Regions from separate parts of the Mesorhizobium sp. M2A.F.Ca.ET.046.03.2.1 genome, predicted to be linked through region 2. Evidence: predicted binding sites of a transcription regulator. Region 2 holds the regulator's gene; the other holds the start of a gene.

Region 1 (7,088 bases), 2.5 Mb from region 2:
TGCCGATGATTTCGTCGCCATCGGTCATCACCGCGAGCAACTGGTTCGGATCGCCGTCTATCGCCGCGAAGGCGTCCAGATAGGGTTGCGCCAGCGGCAGGGTGGCGTCTTCACGGGCCCGGCCCAGCGCATCGTCGGCAAGCATCGCGACGATGACCGCAACGTCCGCTTCACGTGCACGGCGAATGCTGATGGCGTTCATTTCCACTCTCCGAAATGGCGGGCCGACCGACCGGCGGACCCTGGCGGGGCAGATGGTCGTGCTGATTGGGCGGCAATAGCGGATGCCGGCATTAATGACTATCCCGGCGGCGCCGTTCCGCGCTATGGCTTGGTTCCCCGCCTCCTCCAACCTTCTCTTGCCGATGTCAGGCTTGCTCAGCGATCCGTGGTTCTATGCCGCCGCCATCCCGGCGGTGATCCTTGTCGGCCTGTCGAAAGGCGGCTTCGGCGGCGCCGTCGGCTTCGTCGGCGTGCCGTTGATGGCGCTGACCATCCCGCCGGTCCAGGCAGCGGCCATCCTGCTGCCGATCCTGTGCCTGATGGATATCGTTTCGGTGTGGACGTGGTGGGGCGTCTATGACCGCAAGATGCTGGTCGACATGATGCCCGGCGCCGTCATCGGCATCGGCCTCGGCTGGCTGACCGCCGCCTTGGTGACCGAGGAGATGGTGCGGCTGATCGTCGGCGCCGTCGCACTGGTGTTCGTGCTGCGCTGGCTCTACCTGCAGTTCCGCCATGGCGCCGATCACGCGGCGGAGCCGAACCGCATCGCCGCCGCTTGCTGGGGCACGGTGGCCGGCTTCACCAGCTTCGTCGCCCATGTCGGCGGTCCGCCCTTCCAGGTCTACGCGCTGCCGATCCGGCTCGACCCGAAAGTGCTGTCCGGAACCGCGGCGATCTTCTTTGCCGCCACCAACGCGCTGAAGCTCATCCCCTATTTCGCGCTCGGCCAGTTCGACACCGCCAACCTCACGGCCTCGGCGGTTCTGATGCCGCTGGCGCCGCTGTCTACCATCGCCGGCGCCTGGCTGGTGCGCCGCATGCGGCCGGAGATCTTCTATCCGTTCACCTACGCCACCGTCGCGGTGGTCGCCGTCAAGCTGCTGTGGGATGGCATAGTCGGCTTGATGTAGAAACGAGGCGGCCTTCAACCGCCTCGCTCCAAAAGATGTAACGCTCAGGCGGCGCTCGGTACCAGCTGGCGGCCGCCGCCGAAGGCGAGCGCGGCGCCGAGCGCAATCACCATTGCCATGCCGGCAAGAATGCCGATGTCGTGCAGAGTGGGCTTCAGCACCATGTCGGCGATGATCACCAGCATCACCGCATAATCGAGGCGCGCCCATCTCATCATGCGCTGGCCGATGGCAAGGACGGCGGGCGTCACACCCTGCTCGGCGACCATGGCGCCCATGCGCTCGCCGGTCGGCTTGAAGATCAGCATGCCGATCGAGAAGGTCGTGGCATAGCCGACGAGGCCGATGACGATCCACAGTTCGGTGAAGCCGACCCAGAAACCGCACATGACGAGGCCGAAGATCAGCGTCAGCATCGACATCGGCGCGAAGAACCTGCCGCCGAGCTGTCCGCTGGCGCGCATTGCCTGCAGCTTGTCCTCGATGTTGCCGGCGCGCTCGGCCAGCACGCCGAGCAGGAACAGCACGAAGCCGCCGCCGACCCACAAAATAGCCGAAACGACGTGAAGGAATTTGACGATCGAATACCAATCCATGGTTTGCTCCCGGAGATCCTGCCTGATTTCAAGCGGCGAGGATTTGCGCGCCGCTTCAGAGGAGCGGGCTTTTGCGTGGCGCGTGTTTCGGAACGATGCCGCGGCAGCGGCGGGCATGTTACAGGCGGCCACGATCGGCATTCGAAAATCCGGTTTTAGACGATCCCCAGCGGCGGAGCCGCTGTCCTGTTCCGGCACAGGGAAGCGCGTTCGCTTAAAAAATCGCCGCCGCGTTAAGGGTTCGTTAAGCTTTACAGGCGTTTACTATGCACATCCAGTTTTGCTGGATTCTTACCGAGTGGTTGGAGCCACTTTGTTTGACGCCTCCCTGTTAAACTCCTGAGAGCCGCCTTATCCGCGGCTCTTTTTTTGTCCACGGGCGGCCGGCTCCAAAGCAGCCGGCGTTAACCGTTTGTTAAACATGCGCTTGCCTTCATGGGCATCGAAGCGCATTTTCAAGCCTCAGTCAGTTAAGGGTGCTGGCCACGTCGGCAAGGATAGTCGAATCGGCTGGCGGCAGTGCAGGGGCGTATCGATGAACGAGCCTTCGAAGGGCAGCGCGAAAACCATCAAGCTGGCGGAGCGCCGGGTTTTCTCCCAATCCTTCAAGCCGCTCTACCAGGAAGGCATGGGGCTGGTCGAGCAGGCCGCCGAATATCTCGATGGCAAGGGCAGGCTCGAGGCCAAGAAATTGTCGCGCACGGCCGCGACCCTCTATGCAGCGGAATCGATGCGGCTGACCACAAGGCTGATGCAGGTCGCCTCCTGGCTGCTGCTGCAGCGCGCGGCGAATTCCGGCGAGATGACGCGCGACCAGGTGGCCTCGGAGAAATCCAAGGTGCGGCTGGATACCGCGTCGGCGCATGACGAGGCGCTTGGCTGGAACGAGCTGCCGAAGGAATTTCTCGATCTGGTGACGCGCTCGCTACGCCTGCAGGCGCTGGTACGGCGCATGGACGAGGAAATCTATGGCGGCGTCGTCGCCGAGACGCACGCGCCCAGCCGCCGGGCCAATCCGGTTTCCGACCAGATCAGCCTTTTGAATACGGCGTTCGCGCGCGGCTGACACCGCGTTTGCAACAAACGCTGAGTAGCGCGGGCGGCTTCCCCCATCGAGCCGTGATCGGCGCAAATCAAGCGCCTCTGGCCTCCAGCCACTTTTCGATGTTGCGGCAGCAGCTTTCGGCGCATTGAAGGCCGTGCCCACCTTCGCGAGAAAGATCACCCTTGCCTGGAAGCGATAGGCCTCTAGTTGGAGCCGTTCGCCGCAGCCGGGTCGACCCGAGCCGGATTTGCAAGAAAATCACCGTCACTGTGACCAAAGCAGATTGCGAGGCTTGATCCCGTGCATTCGCCATTGGACCGCATTCCGGTATCGATCATCATCCCTAACTACAATTACGAACAGTTTCTCGGGCGCGCCATCGACAGCGCGTTGGAGCAGGACCACCGAAATGTCGAGGTCGTGGTCGTCGACGACGCTTCGACCGATGCGTCGGTGGCCGTCATCGAATCCTATGGCGACAAGATCCGCCCGTGCCTGAGGCGCAGGAATGGCGGGCATGGCGCAGCATTCAACACCGGATTCGAGGCGAGCACCGGGGCGATCATCCTTTTCCTGGACGCCGACGATTATCTCTATCCGAACGCCGTCTCCGAGGTCCTGGACGAGTGGGATGCAGATGTCGCCCAGGCGCAATTCCGGCTGCATCTCGTTGATGAGGACCAGCAGATCAAGGATGTCTTTCCCCCTCCCGAACAGCCGTTCGATTCAGGCGACGTCGTGCCGGAATTGTTGCGCAAGGGGCGCTACCGTACGACGGTGACAAGCGGGCTGGCGTTCGACCGCGAGGCGCTGGAACCGATAATGCCCATGCCTGAAAGCGATTTCCGGCAAGGCGCCGATGGCTATCTGGCGACACTGGCGCCGCTTCACGGAGAAGTGAAATCCATCGACACCTGCCTTGGCGCCTACCGCATCCACGGCTCCAACCATTCGGTCTTCGACGAGAAGCTTGCCGAGCGGGCGCGCTGGCGCATGCAGCATGACTTCCGGCGCCTCGAAGCCCTGTCCGACCGGGCGGCCGAGATCGGCTTGACCATGCCGCCGGATGCCGGCCTTCACGATCCGGTTCACCTGGAAGAGCGGCTGGCTTCGCTCTGCGTCGATGAGCCCCAGCATCCGGTTGAAACCGACTCCCGGCTGGGCCTGGCAAGAGCGGGCGCCGCCGCCAGCCTGGAAATGAACGCATCCTGGCGGCGGCGGGCTGCCCTGGCGGCCTGGTTCCTCAGCATCGGAATCCTGCCGCGGCGCATGGGCAATGCGGTGCTGGCATGGAAGCTGGTCGCGTCGTCCCGGCCGGCGGTTCTCACGCGGCTGTCGAAAACCATCCGTCGCGTGACGAACTAGGTTCGCGACACAGGGATTTTGAAAGGTTGCTGTTTGTCTTGGCGCAAGATTTTCCATTCATTTGCGTGAAATCAGCGCAAACGCTGGAGATTGGTTGAAGCCGCCCCAACCTCGTCATTCTATGGCGGAGCAAGGAGCGAAGCGACGCGGCGCAGACCATAGAATCCATGCCGTGACTTGAACGCGGCGCCACGGTGCAGAATTCTGCTCCGTTGCACGCCTTGGCGAAGGTAACGGCATGGATTCCAGGGTCTTCGCGACGGAGCTTCGCTCCTGCTCCGCCCTGGAATGACGATCGCAAAGGGCGTTTCGGCCAATCTCCAACGCAATTCCGCCTGCCAACGCCAACAGAGCCGACCGGCCAAATCCCCTACGGCCTGCGACACCGGTCAGGCGCGATCTTGGGATCGCGACCGTTTCCGGTTTGTTCACATTTCGCTGGCATCGCTTGCCGCCGAGGTTAAACTTGGCGCATGGGGGAAGCGATTCGCATCATCGGCATCGATCCGGGCCTGAGGCGCACCGGATGGGGCATCATCGATAGCCTCGGCAATTCGCTGCGCTTCGTCGCGTCCGGCACCGTGCGCTCGGATGACAAGGCGCCGCTCGCGACGCGGCTCTGCCAATTGCATGACGGGCTGGCCGAGGTGCTGCATCAGGCCATGCCGCATGAGGCCGCGGTCGAACAGACCTTCGTCAACAAGGACGCGACGGCGACCCTGAAGCTCGGCCAGGCGCGCGGCATCGCCATGCTGGTGCCGGCGCGCGCCGGGCTGGTCGTCGCCGAATACGCGCCCAATGCGGTCAAGAAGGCGGTGATCGGCGTCGGCCATGGCGAGAAGAAGCAGATCCATATGATGGTCAAGGTGCTGATGCCGAAGGCGGTCTTCGACACGGATGATGCTGCCGACGCCCTGGCCATCGCCATCTGCCATGCGCATCATCGTCCGAGTGTCGCCTATCGGATGGCGGTTTCGGGGTGAGGGGAAAATCATGATCGGCAAGCTGAAAGGCATGCTGGACGAGATCGACGAAGATAGCTGCGTCATCGACGTGCATGGCGTCGGCTATGTCGCCCATTGCTCGGCGCGCACGCTGGCATCACTGCCGTCGCCCGGCGAGGCGGTGGTGCTTTTCATCGAGACCTATGTGCGCGAGGACATGATCCGGCTCTACGGCTTCCAGACGGGGCTGGAGCGCGAGTGGTTCCGGCTTTTGATGAACAATGTGCAGGGCGTCGGCGCCAAGGTGGCGTTGGCGGTGCTGTCGACGCTGGCGCCGGCCGACCTCGCCAACGCCATCGCGCTGCGCGACATCGCCATGGTTTCCCGCGCGCCCGGCGTGGGCAAGAAGGTGGCCGAGCGCATCGTCACCGAATTGCGCACCAAGGCGCCGGCCTATGCTGGCGCGGCGACCGGCACGATCGGCCTCAAGCAGGAACTCGGCGAAGGCGTCGCGGCCGCGCCGATCACGGATGCGGTCTCGGCGCTCGTCAATCTCGGCTATTCGCGCGACATAGCGGCAAACGCGGTCGCGGCGGCGCTGAAGTCGGCCGGCGACGGAGCGGATGCCTCGAAGTTGATCCGTTTCGGGCTCAAGGAACTGGCGCGATGAGGCGACGCTTGTCCCGCCAGCGGTCCTATGCAAGGAAGGCGGCATGAGCCTTTCGCCCCGCCTCATTGCACCCGACAAGCGCGGCGAGGATGCCGAGCAGACGCTGCGGCCGCAGTCGCTCGACGAGTTCGTCGGCCAGGCTGCGGTGCGCGCCAATCTCAAGGTCTTCGTCGATGCTGCCAAGAGCCGCGGCGAGGCGCTCGACCATGTGCTTTTCGTCGGCCCGCCGGGGCTCGGCAAGACGACGCTGGCGCAGATCATGGCGCGCGAGCTCGGCGTCAACTTCCGCTCGACCTCCGGCCCGGTCATCGCCAAGGCCGGCGACCTTGCCGCGCTGCTCACCAATCTGGAGGAGCGCGATGTGCTCTTCATCGACGAGATCCACCGCCTCAACCCGGCGGTCGAGGAGATCCTCTATCCGGCGATGGAGGATTTTCAGCTCGACCTGATCATCGGCGAGGGGCCGGCGGCGCGCTCGGTCAAGATCGACCTTGCCCGTTTCACCTTGGTCGCGGCGACAACCCGGCTCGGGCTCTTGACCAATCCGCTGCGCGACCGGTTCGGCATTCCGGTGCGGCTCAATTTCTACACGGTCGAGGAGCTGGAGCAGATCGTGCGCCGCGGCGCCCGGATCCTCTCGATGCCACTCGGCGACGACGGGGCGGTCGAGATCGCGCGCCGCGCGCGCGGCACGCCGCGCATCGCCGGCCGGCTCTTGCGCCGCGTGCGCGACTTCGCCAGCGTCGCCGGTGCCGCGCATGTCGACCGCAAGATCGCCGACGAGGCGCTGACCAGGCTGGAGGTCGATGCGCTCGGCCTCGACGCGCTCGACCGCCGCTATCTGTCGATGATCGCGCGCAATTTCGGCGGCGGGCCGGTCGGCATCGAGACGATCGCGGCCGGGCTTTCGGAGCCGCGCGACGCTATCGAGGACATCATCGAGCCCTATCTCATCCAGCAGGGTTTCATCCAGCGCACGCCGCGCGGGCGCGTGCTGACCGCCAATGCCTGGCGGCATCTGGGGCTCGACCCGCCAAAGGATATCGCGCAGCAGCAGATCAGCCTGTTCCAGGAAGAGTAACGCAGATTTGTTCGCCGCTCGGCCAAGCAAGGGGCCGATCTGCGCAGAATCTGCGCGCCTTGGCCCAGCTCAGGGCGCAATTGCCGCCTTTAAGGCAGCTTCCTGGTAGAAACCCAAGGGGCTTGGGCCGTTCCATGATCACCAGACGCGGTTTCCTGCGCCTTGTCGGCGGCTCGGCCTTCGCCATGGTGTCGCTCGGCGCCTATGCGGTCGGCATCGAGCCGATGCTGCTGACGCGTGTGAAGCGCTAC
Region 2 (7,088 bases):
CGTTCAAAGCCGTGAACATCAACGACCGAAGGTCGTGCAGGCCTGAAATCGAAACGACCTTGCGTATGCGTTGCGCCACCATGGCGCCCAGCGGCGAAGTCGTCGTCGCCATCCGGCTGGCGAGATGTCCGCCGGCCGAATGTCCGGTCAGCATCAGCGGTCCCTCGACCATGGCCGCCGCTTTGCCGATCGCGGCCGCGACTTCATTGACGATGCCGCCGATCCTGGTTCGCGGGCACAGCGTATAGGAAGGCATGACGACGGCAAAGCCGCGGCCGACAGCGCCGGCGGCCAGATGCGACCAGGATGTCTTGTCCGATTCCATCCAGTAGCCGCCATGGATGAACACGACGAGCCCCTTCGGCGCGGCAGGCGGGAGGAAGAGATCGAACCGGCTGCGCGGCGCCTCGCCATAGACGATGTCGAGCCGCGCCCTGCCCTGCGCCAACAGCTTTTCGCGAAATGCCTGAGCTGGGCCGTCCCAGGCCGCCGGCCAGCGGTCGCCGCCAGCGATGTTCGCGCCGTTGGCGTAGGCGTCATCCCAGTCGACAATGCGGAGTCCCAGCACCGGCCCCTCCTGCGATCTGATCGATTTCGAGTTGTCTTTGTTCGGCATGCCATTCGAAGTCAGGTGACGGCCTCCTTGATCGCATAGCGCGCCTCCTGCCAGGCGCTCGTGCGCAGGATGTCTTCCAGCACCTCGACGGCGGCCCAGACATCCCGGTAGCCGACATAGAGTGGCGTGAAGCCGAAGCGAACGGTCGACGGCGCGCGGAAATCGCCGATCACGCCGCGCTCGATCAAGGCGCGCATCACCTGGTAGCCATGTGGATGGGCGAACGACACCTGGCTGCCGCGCTCGGCGCCGTTGCGCGGGCTTTCTAGCTCGAGACCGAACGCGCCGCATCGAGCTTCGACAAGGCGGATGAACAGATCCGTCAGCGCGACGCTCTTCTCGCGCACGGCAGTCATGTCGACTTCGTCCCAGAGATCCAGCGAACCTTTCAGCGCCCGCATCGACAGCATCGGCTGCGTTCCGCACAGGAATCGCCGGATGCCCGTGCCGGCGGCATAACCCTGCTCGAACGCGAACGGTCGGGCATGGCCCCACCAGCCGCTGAGCGGCTGGCTGATGTCGTGATGATGGCGGGTGGCGGCATAGATGAAGGCAGGCGCGCCCGGTCCGCCATTGAGATATTTGTAGGTGCAGCCGATCGCGAAATCGGCATTCGAGCCGTCGAGATCCACCGGCAGGGCGCCGGCCGTGTGGCAGAGGTCCCAGACGATCAGCGCGCCGGCGTCATGGGCCTTGCGGGTCAGGGCCGCCATATCGCGCAACCGGCCGGACTTGTAATTGACGTGGTTGACCAGGATGACCGCGACACGGTCGTCGATCAGTTCCTCGATCGTCGGCGCATCGACGCCCTCGAGCCGCAGCACCGCGCCGGGCCGCGTCGAGGACACCCCCTCCGCCATGTAGAGGTCGGTCGGAAAGCTGTCGCCTTCGGCAACGATCACCGAGCGGTCGGGTCGCATCGCGAGCGCCGCATGCAGGACCTTGTAGATGTTGATCGAGGTGGTGTCGCATACCACCGTCTGGCCAGGCGCGGCGCCGATCAGACGCCCGAGCCGGTCGCCCAGCTGGACAGGCATGTCGAACCAGCCGGCGGTGTTCCAGGCACGGATGATATCCTGCGCCCATTCCTGCTTCGCGGCCGTCTCGATCTCGTTGAAGACATTGATCGAAGCGGCGCCCAGTGAATTGCCATCAAGGTATATCACCCCTTCCGGCAGAACAAAGCGATCGCGCAAGGGGCGCAGCGGGTCCGCAGCGTCCATCGCCTCGACCTCGGCAAGATCGGGAATTCCCCTCATGTGCTACCGCCTCCATTTCGACCCAGGCCGCTACATCCCTCCGGCGACCAAGGCGGTTGTCCCATCACCGTCCGCAACCCGGCAAGAACCTTCTGTCCTATATTAGCTGGTCCATAGACGGCAAAGGCTGAGGATCGGAATCGTCGCCAAGGTTGGCATTTTGAGTTCGTTTCGTTCACGTTACGGTACATGGTTGGGTCAGCTGACTGGATCCCTTCAGCACCTCCGCGACGATGTCGCCTCTCAATTTCAGCATAAGGAGAATTGCAAAATCGAGCGGAATAAATGACACAGCCCAACCGGTGGCGGCCAGGCACCGTCGGATGCAACATTCTTTCGCCCGCCTTAAGAAATTCATTAAACTTTAAACGGTTGCGGAACACAACTGGAACAGATAGTGTTTGTTCTGGGTTTGTTTTTCTGATTCTGGTTTCGGAACCCGTGGGGGCCGCCAATGCTGACGCGCAAACAACATGAACTCCTGATGTTCATCCATGAACGCCTGAAGGAGAGCGGGATCCCTCCATCCTTCGACGAGATGAAGGAAGCGCTCGACCTCGCCTCAAAGTCCGGCATCCATCGGCTGATCACGGCGCTGGAAGAACGCGGCTTCATTCGCCGGCTACCGAACCGGGCGCGCGCGCTGGAGGTCTTGCGCCTGCCCGACTCGATCGCTCCCGGCCTGAATGCCGCGAAGAAATTTTCGCCAAGCGTCATCCAGGGCGGCCAGGGCAATCTAAGCCGACAGGTCAAGCCGGCAGCGCCCTCGCGTACGCCGACACCCAGCAATGATGACGACGCCGCTTCGGCCGTGTCCATTCCGGTGATGGGCCGCATCGCCGCCGGTGTGCCAATCGACGCCATCCAGCACCAGACGCATTCGATCTCGGTCCCGCCGGACATGATCATGGGCGGCGAGCACTATGCGCTGGAGGTCAAGGGCGACTCGATGATCGAGGCCGGCATCTTCGACGGCGACACCGTCATCATCCGTAACGCCAGCACGGCGAGCCCGGGCGAGATCGTGGTGGCGCTCGTCGACGATGAGGAAGCGACACTCAAGCGCTTCCGCCGCAAGGGCGCCTCGATCGCGTTGGAGGCCGCCAACCCGGCCTACGAAACCCGCATCTTCGGGCCGGATCGGGTCAAGGTGCAGGGCAAGCTCGTCGGGCTGATCAGGCGCTACTGATCCGGCTGCGAGGACTTGGCCCTCTCTGGCTTTTCGTAAGGCGCCAGTCCCCTCGCCTCGCGAGTGTACTTCCGCTGCTCGTGCCAGGGCCGGTAAGGCTGCTCGACGGCATATTGGATGGCTGCTCGCGCGGTTGCCGATTGCGGATCGAAGAAGACGGCGGCACTGCCGTCACGCGCCAGTTGGCGCTTGGTGACGACAAGCACGCGCTCATCCCAGCAGGGATTGTAGGCCGTCGCATCGTTGATGACGATGAGATCGGCAAAGCCGCAGGCGGGCCGTGCGCTGTCGCGGTTTTCGGCGAGCGCGACGATCGCGCCGGACGGATGCCGGCCAATGCAGAGGTCGCCGGTGCAATAGAAGGGCGAGCCGGGCGGCAGGTCGACCGGGTCGGCGATATCGAGCGCATCCTTGGCAAATGTCTCGGGCGGCACGATGGCCTCGGCCTTCAGCGCCCGCTTCCAGTTGTCGGTGGTGAACTCGTTGGAGCGTTCGCGGTTGACGGCAAGCTCGCCGCCACCGATCGGCATCGCCACGAGATGCGCGTCCTCCGAGATCAGCACATCCGGCGTGCGCACATGCGGGATCGCCAACAGCGCGGCGAGCGCGAAGGGCACAGCGGCGAGCCTCAGCCAGGTGGTGGCCATGGTCGCGATGACGAGCGCGATTGTCGCCAGCAGCACCGACTGGATCGAGATCAATCCCACTGCATCGACTGGCGAGCGGTCGGAAATCCATGCCGAAATGGCGATCATCGCTGTCAGGCCCTTGCCCATCACATAGAGGAAGGGACCGTCGAAGCCGAACGGCATGGCGAGCGCGCTCAACACGGCGAACGGCATGACAATCAGCGAGACGATCGGCATGACCGCCAGATTGGCGAGCAGGCTGAGCGGCGACACGCGCTGAAAATGCCAGATCGCAAACAGCAATGTCGCGCTGCCGGCGATGAGCGAGGTCACAGCGGCGCCGCCCACGCCAACCGCTAGTTTTCGCGACAGGAACTTCAGGAACGAACGCTTCACCGGCGGCGCGGTCGTTTTGCCGGCGCGATAATCGGCAAAGCCGGCATAGGCGCCGACCAGGGCCGCGGTGGCGGCGAAGGACATCTGGAAGCTCGGGCCGACCACTTCATGTGGCGAGACAAGGATGACGGCAATCGCCGAGATTGCCAGGTTGCGCATCGTCAAAGCCGCGCGGTCGAAGAGCACCGCTACAAGCATAACCGCAAGCATGATGAAGCTTCGCTCGGCCGCCACCACGATGCCGGAGATGACGAGGTAAGCGGCGATCGAGGCCAGCGCGATCGCCGCGGCGTATTTCTTCACCGGGCGGCGGGACGAGAAATCCGGAAACAACGCGAAGGCGCCGCGCAGCAGGAACATGATCGTGCCGGCCACCAGCGCCATGTGCAGGCCGGAGATCGATATGATGTGATAGATGCCGGTCCGTCGCATCGACTCGTTGATCGCTTCCGGAATGCCGGCGCGCACGCCGACGATCAGCGCCGCCGCGATCTCGCCTTCGGACCCGCCAATGCTGCTCCGGATGTGGTCGGCGATCCCTTCGCGCGCGTTTTCCACGGCCGACGCAATGCGCGCGCCGAAGGGTGCCCCCGTTGGCGCAGTCGAAGCCGGAGCCAACAGCTTTGGATCGCCCAGGAAAAAGCCGCTGCCGCCGATGCCGCTAAAGTAGCTGTCGAAGGAAAAGTCATAGCTGTCCGGGCGTACCGGACCGGTCGGCGGCAGCAGCTTGGCATAGCCGGTCAGCATCGACCCTGCCGTCATGCCGGACGGGATCCTGCGCGCCGACAGCCGAACGCGGTCCGGCGCGTAGCGCAGCGTCGGGTGCTCGGTGGACATGAGATCGATGGTCAGCCGCACACGGCCATTGGCCATCGCTTCGGCGGTGACCAGGCGGCCGGTCAGCCGGGTCTGGATTTCGGACCCCAGCATCGGGGTCGCCATCCGCCAGGTCTCCACCTTGGCCGAGAGGAAGCCGAGCGCGCAGAAAAGCGATGCCATGAAGACAAGGTGCGTTTTCTGCCAGGAGCGCGACACCGCCGCGCAGACAGCCATCAGCGCCACCGCCGCAAGCGGCCTGTAGAGATCAGGCTCGGTGCTCAGCGAGAAGTAATAGATGACGCCGGCGGCCAGGAACACCGGCACCAGCAGAAAGCCGACGCCCCGGTCGATCTCGGTGCTGGCAGCGACCGCAACGCTTCGCCGCAGCGCGGGAAGCGAAACGCTGCCGAGCTGTTTGCGGATCCGGCCGCCGCCGGCTGTTGGCGAGACCGGCAGTACTGCGCCGTGGCCATCAGGCAGATGCTCGGCTGGTGCGCGCGGCTGCGGAAGCTGAATCGGCGGCGCCTCTTGGGGCTCGGCATGGGCAAACATCAGGCGCTCGCTGACGCCAGCTGTCGTTTCCCCGCCCTCCTCCGTACCCCGGCCACGTCCAGCCATCGGGTCTGCCCCTTGCGCCCCAGACCGCCTATGCTACATGAACGCGCAAAGCGCGAAAGCCCGCGCGAAATATGCCGTCTCAGCGCGCTTCTTCGAGAGTTCCATGTCCGACAAGGTCGTCACCCGTTTTGCCCCCTCGCCCACAGGCTACCTGCATATTGGCGGGGCGCGCACGGCGCTGTTCAACTGGCTCTATGCCAAGCACACCGGCGGCACGATGCTTTTGCGTATCGAGGACACCGATCGCGAGCGCTCCACCGAAGCCGCCACGGCCGCCATTCTGGACGGATTGACCTGGCTTGGCCTTTCCTGGGATGGCGACGCCGTCTCCCAGTTCGAGCGCGCCCCGCGCCATCGCGAGGTGGCCGAGGAGCTCGTGCGCCTGGGCAAAGCCTATTACAGCTATGAGACGCCGGCGGAGCTGGAGGCGATGCGCGAGGCGGCGAGAGCCAAGGGCCTGCCGCCGCGTTATAACGGACAGTGGCGCGACCGCGATCCCTCCGAGGCGCCGGCAGGCGTCAAGGGCGCCATCCGCATCAAGGCGCCGACCGAGGGCGAGACGGTCGTCCATGACCGCGTGCAGGGAGAGGTGCGCTTTCCCAACAAGGATCTCGACGACTTCATCATCCTGCGCTCGGACGGCAACCCGACCTACATGCATGCCGTCGTCGTCGACGACCACGACATGGGCGTCACCCACATCATCCGCGGCGACGATCACCTGACCAACGCCGCGCGCCAGACCGTGATCTACAACGCCATGGGCTGGGCGGTGCCGTCGATGTCGCATATCCCGCTGATCCACGGCGCCGACGGCGCCAAGCTGTCGAAGCGGCACGGCGCGCTGGGCGTCGAGGCCTATCGCGCCATGGGCTATTTGCCGGAAGCCTTGCTCAACTATTTGGCGCGGCTCGGCTGGAGCCATGGCGACGACGAGGTGATGTCGATCGAGGACATGATCGCCTGGTTCGACATCGGCGACGTCAACAAGGGCGCTGCCCGCTTCGACTTCGCCAAGCTCGAGGCGCTGAACGGCGTGCATATGCGCAAGATGGACGATCGCGCGCTGTTCGATATCTTCGTCGCCACTCTGCCCTATCTTGAAGGGGGTCCGGCGCTCGCCGCAAAGCTCGATGACAAGCGCAAGGCGCAGCTGCTTGCCGCTATGCCCGGCCTCAAGGAGCGGGCCAAGACCCTGGTGGAGCTGGTGGACGGCGCGGCTTTCCTGTTTGCCGGGCGGCCACTGCTCCTGGACGAGAAGGCAGCGGGCTTGCTCAGCGCGGATGCGCGCGCGATTCTGCGCGGCGCGCATGGCGCGTTGTCTTCTGTCCAGGGCGAGTGGAGCGCCGCCTCGGCGGAGGCTTCGATCCGCGAGTTCGCGCAGGCTGGCGGATACAAGCTTGGCGCGGTGGCCCAACCACTTCGAGCCGCGCTGACCGGCCGCAGCACATCGCCCGGCGTGTTCGACGTGCTGGCCGTGCTGGGCCGCCAGGAAAGCCTGGCGCGCATTGGAGATCAAATCGATTAGGAGCGGACTGGCCCAAGAAGATTGGCATTGAAAG

Evidence for each region. The regulator LexA, encoded in region 2, represses DNA repair genes until DNA is damaged. The targets are predictions, from matches to a motif close to TGTTCNNNNTGTGTTCNG.
Region 1: a site for LexA is predicted at 4,557-4,574, ahead of ruvC (crossover junction endodeoxyribonuclease RuvC). Genes of this name have one in related genera too.

Annotation. Positions count from the first base shown of each region.
Region 1 covers NZ_CP034449.1:3,891,091-3,898,178, forward strand. Annotated here, with positions in the region: gene EJ072_RS18555 (GNAT family N-acetyltransferase) at 1-202, opposite strand, end outside; gene EJ072_RS18560 (sulfite exporter TauE/SafE family protein) at 366-1,136, shown strand; gene EJ072_RS18565 (DUF2269 family protein) at 1,181-1,732, opposite strand; gene EJ072_RS18570 (DUF1465 family protein) at 2,268-2,798, shown strand; gene EJ072_RS18575 (glycosyltransferase family 2 protein) at 3,078-4,142, shown strand; gene ruvC (crossover junction endodeoxyribonuclease RuvC) at 4,616-5,125, shown strand; gene ruvA (Holliday junction branch migration protein RuvA) at 5,136-5,756, shown strand; gene ruvB (Holliday junction branch migration DNA helicase RuvB) at 5,800-6,837, shown strand; gene EJ072_RS18595 (metallophosphoesterase) at 6,972-7,088, shown strand, end outside.
Region 2 covers NZ_CP034449.1:6,440,829-6,447,916, reverse strand. Annotated here, with positions in the region: gene EJ072_RS30750 (alpha/beta hydrolase) at 1-568, opposite strand, end outside; gene kynU (kynureninase) at 628-1,875, opposite strand; gene lexA (transcriptional repressor LexA) at 2,330-3,064, shown strand; gene EJ072_RS30735 (ComEC/Rec2 family competence protein) at 3,058-5,526, opposite strand; gene gltX (glutamate--tRNA ligase) at 5,630-7,054, shown strand.